2 linked regions of the Adhaeribacter arboris genome follow. The protein of the gene in region 1 interacts with the protein of each later gene in a pairwise test. Links are inferred from orthologs where the notes say so. Each region holds a gene or a part of one and is shown on either strand. Other genes may lie near its edges.

Region 1 (4,586 bases):
GGTGAGCAGCGCTTCGGCTCGTAAAGCAAGGTACTTTTTAAGCCCCGCATCTTCGGCTAGGGTGGCGGCTTGCTTCAATAAATCAGCAGCTTTTTCTACCTGAGCTTTAAACTGAACATGATACGGTACGGTTATAAGTTTACCCTTGGCATCGCGGCGCAACAGAGTATACTGGCTTTTTTTATCTTTAATATTTGCTTTTTCAAACTCAGCTTTAGTCATGTTCTGGGGGTAAAAATTAGCTGTTTCTGGTTTTGATTTTACACCCGGAATAAAAGGCTCATTATTTTCTAAGCGATCCCAAGGACCATAATTTATTTCTACAAATTTGCGGGTAGCGCCGTCTTGAATGGCATTAAGCAAAGAGTCCCGGTTGCCGTAAGCTTCATACCAGAAAATGTCATCCATAATTTTAGCGGCATCTATTAATAAGGGCAGCATCTGCTTTTCTTTCGCCGTAAGCGTATTTAAATCAGCAGCTAGCTTTACTTGTACGTACTTACTTAAGCGGGCATAAATTGGGGTTGTTTTGGTAGTATCAGTAGGTTGTTGCGTATTTAGTACGGTTTGTTCGGCTTGCTGCTCTTTATTTTTATTTTGGCAACTTAGCCCACAAAAAATACTTACTATGACCAACAGAAGAAAATAATTTCTTTTCATGCAGTTTCAAATTTAATTTTTCCGTAAGATAAATACTGTTACGGAAATAGCCAGGATAATGTACCGGATAATAGATTAAGCAGATTAAACGAAACTTTAACAGGAATCTAAGGGTACTAGATAGCAGAATTTTTATTAAAAACCTTTCAATAAATGACGTAATGTTTCTAATATTAAGCTATCATTTATTAGAAAATAGTTAATAAGGTATTATCGAAAACTTAAAATACTATTTATCTACTGGATATGAGGTGTTTAATACACAAATATTAATCTTAACTACAGTAATTTATTATCTATTCTATTCTGAACAAGAACAAGAAATAGATTTATGGCCCTGATAATTAGTTATATTCGCTTATGCGAATTAATATTTCGTTATTATTGTTAAAGTATTTACATTTGAAACCAAATTTTTAACAACCGTTTTTCATGAGTAATTTTTCGTATATCGCTAATGCAGACGCATCGTATATTGATGAGTTGTATAAAGCCTATCAACAAAATCCGGAATCGGTAGATTTTGGTTGGCGCAAGTTTTTTGAAGGATACGATTTCTCTGTAAAGTATGCCTCAGAAAACGGCAAATCTACTCCATCTGTTAATGGAACGGCTAAAACGGCTACTCCAACAACAGCTCCCTTAACAACTTCTACTTCGGATATTGATCGGGAGTTAAAAGTACGCAATCTTATCCAGGCTTACCGGAGCCGGGCTCATTTGCTTTCCAAGACTAACCCGGTGCGTCCGCGCAAAGACCGCAAAGCTCTTCTGGATTTAAAAGATTTCGGTTTATCCGAAGCAGACTTGGATATTGTTTTTCAGGCGGGGGAGGCAATTGGTATTGGTGCTTCTTCGCTGCGCGATATTGTTGCGGCTCTGAATAAAATTTATACCCAAACCATCGGCTTCGAATATATGTACATCCGCGACCCGGAAGTACTAGATTGGTTTAGAGATAAAATAGAAAAAGAATTCTTAGATTTTAATCCGCCTTTAGAATATAAAAAACGCATTCTTAGAAAGTTAAACGAGGCCGTTGTTTTCGAAAACTTTTTGCATACCAAATTCTTAGGCCAAAAGCGTTTCTCTCTGGAAGGTGGCGAAACTACTATTCCGGCTTTAGATGCTATTATCGATAAAGCCTCGGAATTGGGCGTAGAGGAAGTAATGATCGGGATGGCTCACCGCGGCCGTTTAAACGTGTTGGCGAACACCTTAGGTAAAACCTACGAACAAATCTTTAGCGAGTTTGAAGGTACCGCCGTGCCGGATTTAACTATGGGCGATGGCGACGTAAAATACCACATGGGTTATTCCAGTGAGGTAACTACTGCTTCGGGTAAAAAAGTAAACCTGAAATTAGCGCCTAACCCCTCGCACTTAGAAGCAGTAAACCCAGTGGTAGAAGGTTTTGTACGGGCTAAAATCGATAGCATGTACAATAACGATTACCACAAAATATTACCTATTTTAATTCATGGGGATGCAGCTTTAGCAGGACAAGGCATTGTATACGAAGTGACGCAAATGTCGCAGTTGGAAGGTTATAAAACGGGGGGTACTATTCACTTTGTAATTAATAACCAGGTTGGCTTTACTACCGATTTTGAGGATGCCCGCTCATCAATTTACTCTACGGATGTGGCGAAAATTATTGATGCTCCGGTACTGCACGTGAATGGTGACGACCCCGAGGCTGTAGTTTATGCCGTACAGGTAGCTACCGAATACCGCCAGCGGTTCCACGCCGATATTTTTGTAGATATGGTTTGTTACCGTCGTCATGGTCATAACGAGAGCGATGAGCCTAAATTCACGCAACCGCAGTTATATAACCTGATTTCCAAGCATCCGAACCCACGGGAAATCTACAATAAAGTATTAATTAACCGGGGCGAAGTAGACGCGCAACTGGCCGAAAATATGGACAAAGAGTTCCGTGATTTACTACAAGACCGCTTGAACCTGGTGAAACAAAAGCCGTTGCCGTACAATTACCAGGTGCTGGAAAAAGAATGGCAGGTACTGCGCCGGTCTAAACCCGAAGATTTTGACCAATCACCGGATACCAGTATTAGCCAGGAAGTGGTAGAAAAAGTTGGAAAAGCGCTTTCTACTATTCCGGAAGGTTTTAAACCCTTAAAGCAAATAGAAAAACTCCTGAAAGAACGCCAGGAGATGTTTTTCACTACCCAGACTTTAAACTGGGCGGCGGCTGAATTGTTAGCTTACGGTTCGTTGTTGCTGGAGAATAAAATTGTACGTTTGGGTGGTCAGGATGTGCAGCGTGGAACCTTCTCGCACCGGCATGCGGTATTGCACGACGCTGAAACGAGCCAAGGTTATAATAGTTTGAACTACATCGACGAGAAGCAGGAGAAAATGCGTATTTATAATTCCCTGCTTTCGGAATTTGGGGCGTTAGGTTTTGAATTTGGCTATGCTATGGCTAACCCCAATGCCTTAGCTATTTGGGAAGCTCAATTCGGGGACTTTGCCAACGGGGCCCAGGTAATGATTGACCAGTTTATTACGCCATCCGAATCAAAATGGCAACGCATGAACGGCGTGGTAATGTTATTACCGCACGGTTACGAAGGCCAGGGACCGGAACACTCCAATGCCCGGCCGGAAAGATTTTTACAGCTAGCGGCTGAATACAATATTTTTGTCACCAACATTACTTTACCGGCTAACTTCTTCCACGTATTGCGCCGGCAATTAGCATTGCCCTTCCGGAAACCGTTAATTAACATGGCGCCGAAATCAATGCTGCGTCACCCCTTAGCTGTTTCGCCATTATCTGATTTTACTTCCGGTTCTTTTAAAGAAGTAATTGGTGATACGTACGCCGAAGCCAAAGAAGTGAAAAAGGTTATTTTGTGTTCTGGCAAATTCTATTACGATTTATTCGACGAACAGCAGAAAAACAACCGGAAAGATGTAGCGGTTATCCGGATAGAGCAATTACATCCTTTCCCGCATCCGCAACTGGAAGCGGAATTAAGTAAATACAATAATCCGAAAGTTTACTGGGCCCAGGAAGAACCTTCGAATATGGGTTATTGGGCGTATATTTTGCGGGCCTTGCGGCTTAAAAATATTCTGCAGGACTTTATTGCCCGCAAGGCAAGTTCGTCGCCGGCTACCGGTTACCTTAAAATCCATAACAAAGAACAACGCGAACTCGTCGAAAAAGCATTCGCGATATAGTTTAGAGTTATGAGTTAAAAGTTATGAGTTGATGTAGGCTAAAAGTAAATTAAGTGTAAATCTTAGCTGCTTTTAACCTGCATCAACTCTAAATTTTTATAATTTTAACTCATAACTCATAACTTTTAACTCATAACTCTAAAAATATGTCATTGGAAGTAAAAGTGCCCGTGGTGGGCGAGTCGATAACCGAAGTAACTATTGCCAAATGGCTGAAAAAAGACGGTGACCAGGTAGCTATGGACGAAGTTATTTGTGAACTGGAGTCTGATAAAGCTACCTTTGAACTGCCCGCTGAAGGAGCCGGAATACTACGGATAAAAGTAGGCGAAGGCGAAACCATTCCGATTGGTACAGTACTGTGCAGCATTGAGGATGGTGCTAGCAGTAATGGTACCGGCCCTGCTGCTGCTGGCACTACCGCTGAAAGTAAAGGCAGTGGCTCTGGTTATGGTGGAGCAGTAGCAGAATCGCAGCCGGCAGAAGCCCAAACTATTACCGACCCGCAAGGCACACCTGCTGCCGAGAAAGCACCAGTAGCTGAGAGTTCTTACAATCCAGTGTCAACGAATAATAATCCGCAAGCCGGCAATGCGGCAGTTACTGCCAAGGGTGGGACAAAAGAAATCAAAATTCCAACTGTAGGTGAATCTATTACGGAGGTAACTATTGCCAAGTGGCTCAAAAAAGATGGCGAATTAGTGGCTCTC
Region 2 (4,173 bases), 2.8 Mb from region 1 along the record:
CCACGGTATTCTTTTAAACCCGGAAAACTGCTGGCTCCGTTAAAAAAAGTATATTCCAGTCGCTTTTGCGTGTCGTGCACAAAAGAAGGACGTAAGTTAGTTTTAGCATTATCCCAGCGGCTGTTCTGGCGCAGCACCACTTTAATTTCCTGCGAAGGATTTACAACCGGATATTCCGGGTAGAGTATATTAAAATCTATTTGTTGATTCGTGGCCCTTTCTTCGGTTCCTACCGGTAAAACCGATTTTGCTGCCACCGTAACCCGGTTATCGTAAACCAACAGGCGCCGGGTAATAATTGGATTGCCGCTTCTATCGGTTACAACTACCAAGTAGTTACCGGGAAGTTTTACGCGGGGTAACTGAAAGCGGTAATGAAAGTAGGGTACTTTGGTATTGTAAGAAGATAAAGCATCTGTTATATAAAATTCATTGAACTCGTCCATAAACTGAATTTGGGTTAAGCGTGCTTCGGTCCAGTCAAGATTGCAGTAAACAAATTTAACCGTAAATCGTTGCTGAGGCGTATTTAACTGATCAAATTCCAGCATGATGGGTTCAGTTTGCACCAGAGGCACTACCGGAGCATTAAATACTTCTTCGGCATTACCGGTCTGCACATAACATTGCACCGATTTGATGGTAGGATCGTACACGAAATCTTCGTAGCGGAGCGCAGTAGAGGCATAATATTCCGATTTCCCGGAAGTAGCTCCCGATGAGGCAGTGGTTTGCTCCACGGGAACACAAGTTGGGCCCCAAAATAAAGAACTGAAAAGAGCGAGGAGTAAATAAAATGGGGGTCTATTCATCATCATACGTAAAGGTAAGAAAACGAACGGACACCCCCATTTGGTTTATTTTATCAGGATTTTTTTACTTGACTTTCCAATTCATCAATGGCCTGTACGGTTTCTTCCCACAGCGTATTTTTGCGTTCAAGTTCCTTTTTTAGAATTTCAAATTGCTGCGTCGTTTCCTGCAATCGCGAAGAGTTACCGTATATTTTAGGATCAGCCAATTGGTTTTCCAGGTTTACTTGTTTATTTTCTAATTCACCAATTTGGTTTTCTACCTCTTTCAACTGTTGGTTCAATTTTTTTAAGTCTTGTTGCAAATTAACCATGTTGCCGGTAGGTGCAATGGTTTTAACAGTTTGGGGTTTACTAGCTACTGACTTTTCTATGGTAATTCCATTTTTGCGGTTGTTCTTCTCCCGTTGTTCTTGCCAGTATTCGTATTCGTGGTAGGTTCCCGGATATTCTTTTAATTGATAATCTTCGATATACCAGATTTTGTTTGCCACATTTTCTACAAAGTAACGGTCGTGCGAAATCACCACGAAAGTGCCTTCGTATTGCTCTAAAGCCTGAATCAGAATATTAACCGATTGCATGTCCAGGTGGTTGGTAGGCTCATCGAGCAAAAGAAAATTTGCTTCTGAAATTAAGGTTTTGGCCAAAGCGACCCTTGATTTTTCTCCCCCGGATAGAACCTTAATTTTTTTGAAAACCGCATCGCCCGTAAATAAAAAAGAACCCAATACGCCGCGTAATTCCATTTCGTTACGTTTGCTGCCCGCTTCTATTAATTCCTGCAGAATTTCATTTTCAATGTGTAAAGATTCTAACTGGTGCTGGGCGTAAAAGGCCATTATTACGTTATGGCCTAGCTGACGCTTACCATTAATTTGTTCGTCGCCGGCAATAATGCGCAAAAGCGTGGATTTACCTTTACCGTTCGCCCCAATTAAAGCAATTTTATCACCTCGCTCAATATTTACGTGGGTATCCCGGAAAATCATTTTCTCGCCGTAGCTTTTACTCATGTGCTCCAGCCGCAGAATATGACGGCCCGGTTGCACCGTAAACTGAAATTTAAAATTTACTTTGGGAGCATCGCTGGCTACATCATCAATTCGCTCCAGTTTATCGAGCATTTTAGCGCGGCTTTGCGCTTGCTTGGCTTTAGAGGCTTTGGCTTTAAATCGTTCGATAAACCGTTCGGCCTGCCGAATCTGAGATTGTTGATTTTCAAAAGCTCCTTTCTGAATTTCGTTGCGCAATTCTTTTTCTTCGAGGTAAAAAGAATAATTACCGGCGTATACATTTAATTTTTGCTGCGCTACTTCAACGGTGGTGTTGGTAGTTTTGTCCAGAAACTCCCGGTCGTGCGATACAATCACCAAGGCTCCTTCATAGTTTTCCAGATAATTTTCAAGCCATTTAATAGAAGGTAAATCCAAGTGGTTGGTAGGCTCATCGAGCAGGAGCAAAGAAGGTTTTTGCAATAAAATTTTCGCCAGCATTACCCGCATGCGCCAACCACCCGAAAAAGTTTTCAAGGGTTTTTGTAACTCTTCGGTGCCAAAGCCTAAACCTTCTAAAATTTCTTCGGCTTTATTCTGAATGTTGTAGCCATCCAAGGCTTCAAATTGTTCTTGCAGCTTAGCTAATACATCTACCAGTTCGTCGCGGTAATCTGTTTCAAACTGGTGTAGTACCTCTTCAATTTTCTTTTGCAGCACCAAAGCTTCTTCAAATGCCTGCATGGCCACCAGCAAAATACTATCCTCGGTTTGATACGATAATAAATCCTGATTTAAAAAGCCCAAAGTAGTATCGCGACTCATTTGAATGGTCCCGTTATCGGGCTTGTACTCCCCTACCAGAACGCGCAGCAGCGTAGATTTACCCGTACCGTTTAAACCAATTAAGCCAATTTTATCTTTCGGTTTAATATGTAAACTGGCATCTTCGTAAAGGGTACGGCTGCCGAAATGAAAATCGAGATTATTTATAGAAATCATGAAAGGAGGCAATAAAAACGCAAAGCTAAGCAAATGCGTTACAAGTTACAAGTCAGTAGGTTTTAAGGTTGGAAAGTTATAAGGTTGTACTAATTTATTTAAAAAATTTAGCAATTTAGCAACTTAACAATCTCAACTTTGGTCTACCGTCCATGGACTGTGGACTAAAAACTAATACAACGAATACGGACTTTCTTTCGTTTGCAGGTTAAAAATAAATGATGGTAGCGGTTGTCTCCTTATTGGATGCAGAGCATTCTCAAATGGTGAATGAAATAATCGACGATCTGGAACGGACCTTCGGTTTAAAAGGGGTTAAAATTACGGCCGATCCGCACGTTACCTGGCTGATTTGCGAAATAGAAAAATTAGCTCAATTAAAAACTTACTTAAGCGAGGTTGCCGGTCAAACCAAATCCGTTCGCGTGAAGACTACCGGTTTAGGTATTTTTCCGGGCGAACACCCGGTAATATTTGTACCGGTTATCCGGGCGGATGGATTTAACCTGGTACATGCCGAGCTTTACCGGGGTATTCGGGCTTTCAGCCGGCATACTGTCAATTTTTACGATCCGGAAAATTGGGTACCGCATATATCTCTGGCCCTCCGCGATACTACTCCCGAAATTTTACCCACCTTAATTACCTATCTAAACCAAAGAACCTATAACTGGGACATTGAACTGAATAATTTTAGTATTTTAAGGAGCGAAAATAACCAGTTCCGGCAGGATACTACGTATCAGTTCAACTCTAAACCAGTAGAAATAAGTTAATCTCACCGAAATTACCTAAACAAGAATTAAAGTCTGCTTTACCCGTTTATTTTTCCGGGTTTCGGCAGATACTTTAATCTTTTTGGGTTTAATTCTCCACCATTTTTGTTGAAACAAACTAAAATTATAACAGGTACTCCGCTGCTTGCGGCGGGGATATTCTTTTTTATTCACTGTAATTTTACACGCTATTTTTTGTAAAGCACTACTAATATAGTTGCTACGGAGCAAAAACTAAATTTTGCACCGTTACATAATCTGAAATAGTACTGCAAGATCCTGATTTTCAATTCTGGATTACTTTACCGCTTTTAATTGTTACGTAAAATTTTAAATCATTAATAATTATTTCTTCGCTTAAATAAATTGAAAACGACATTAATCCATAATCTTTTAATAAAATAGATGGAATAATTAGTACCTAAGTTTTCTTTTTTGCCTACTAATTCTTTTATTGATAAGCGAGCATGGCAGGTGAGAAAAAAGCAAAAAATATGAAGTGCATTTGGATTATTGACCCTTATACGGATATACCGGAATTAAATTGGCGAGACAGTAGGTATCTTTTAATAGCAAGATTTTTAAGTA

What was found.
Region 2: the proteins of AHMF7605_RS16120 (region 1) and AHMF7605_RS04785 interact in binary tests that used the Escherichia coli proteins (3 or more experiments, as listed by UniProt). The link is inferred for Adhaeribacter arboris from one-to-one orthologs.

Annotation. Positions count from the first base shown.
Region 1 is NZ_PYFT01000001.1:3,899,498-3,904,083, reverse strand. What follows is about bases 757-4,076. They hold AHMF7605_RS16120 (2-oxoglutarate dehydrogenase E1 component), read left to right. Parts: upstream 757-1,092; coding sequence 1,093-3,876; downstream 3,877-4,076. Other genes in these bases: odhB (2-oxoglutarate dehydrogenase complex dihydrolipoyllysine-residue succinyltransferase), read left to right, coding at 4,023-4,076. In the rest of the region: AHMF7605_RS16125 (dipeptidyl-peptidase 3 family protein), read right to left, coding at 1-660; more of odhB, read left to right, coding at 4,077-4,586. UniProt on the Escherichia coli protein: E1 component of the 2-oxoglutarate dehydrogenase (OGDH) complex which catalyzes the decarboxylation of 2-oxoglutarate, the first step in the conversion of 2-oxoglutarate to succinyl-CoA and CO(2).
Region 2 is NZ_PYFT01000001.1:1,140,970-1,145,142, reverse strand. What follows is about bases 338-3,244. They hold AHMF7605_RS04785 (ABC-F family ATP-binding cassette domain-containing protein), read right to left. Parts: upstream 2,810-3,244; coding sequence 866-2,809; downstream 338-865. Other genes in these bases: AHMF7605_RS04780 (2'-5' RNA ligase family protein), read left to right, coding at 3,028-3,244; AHMF7605_RS04790 (type IX secretion system plug protein), read right to left, coding at 338-818. Also shown: more of AHMF7605_RS04790, read right to left, coding at 1-337; more of AHMF7605_RS04780, read left to right, coding at 3,245-3,585; AHMF7605_RS04775 (glycosyltransferase), read left to right, coding at 4,053-4,173. UniProt on the Escherichia coli protein: Genetic data indicate it may be involved in ribosome assembly or function.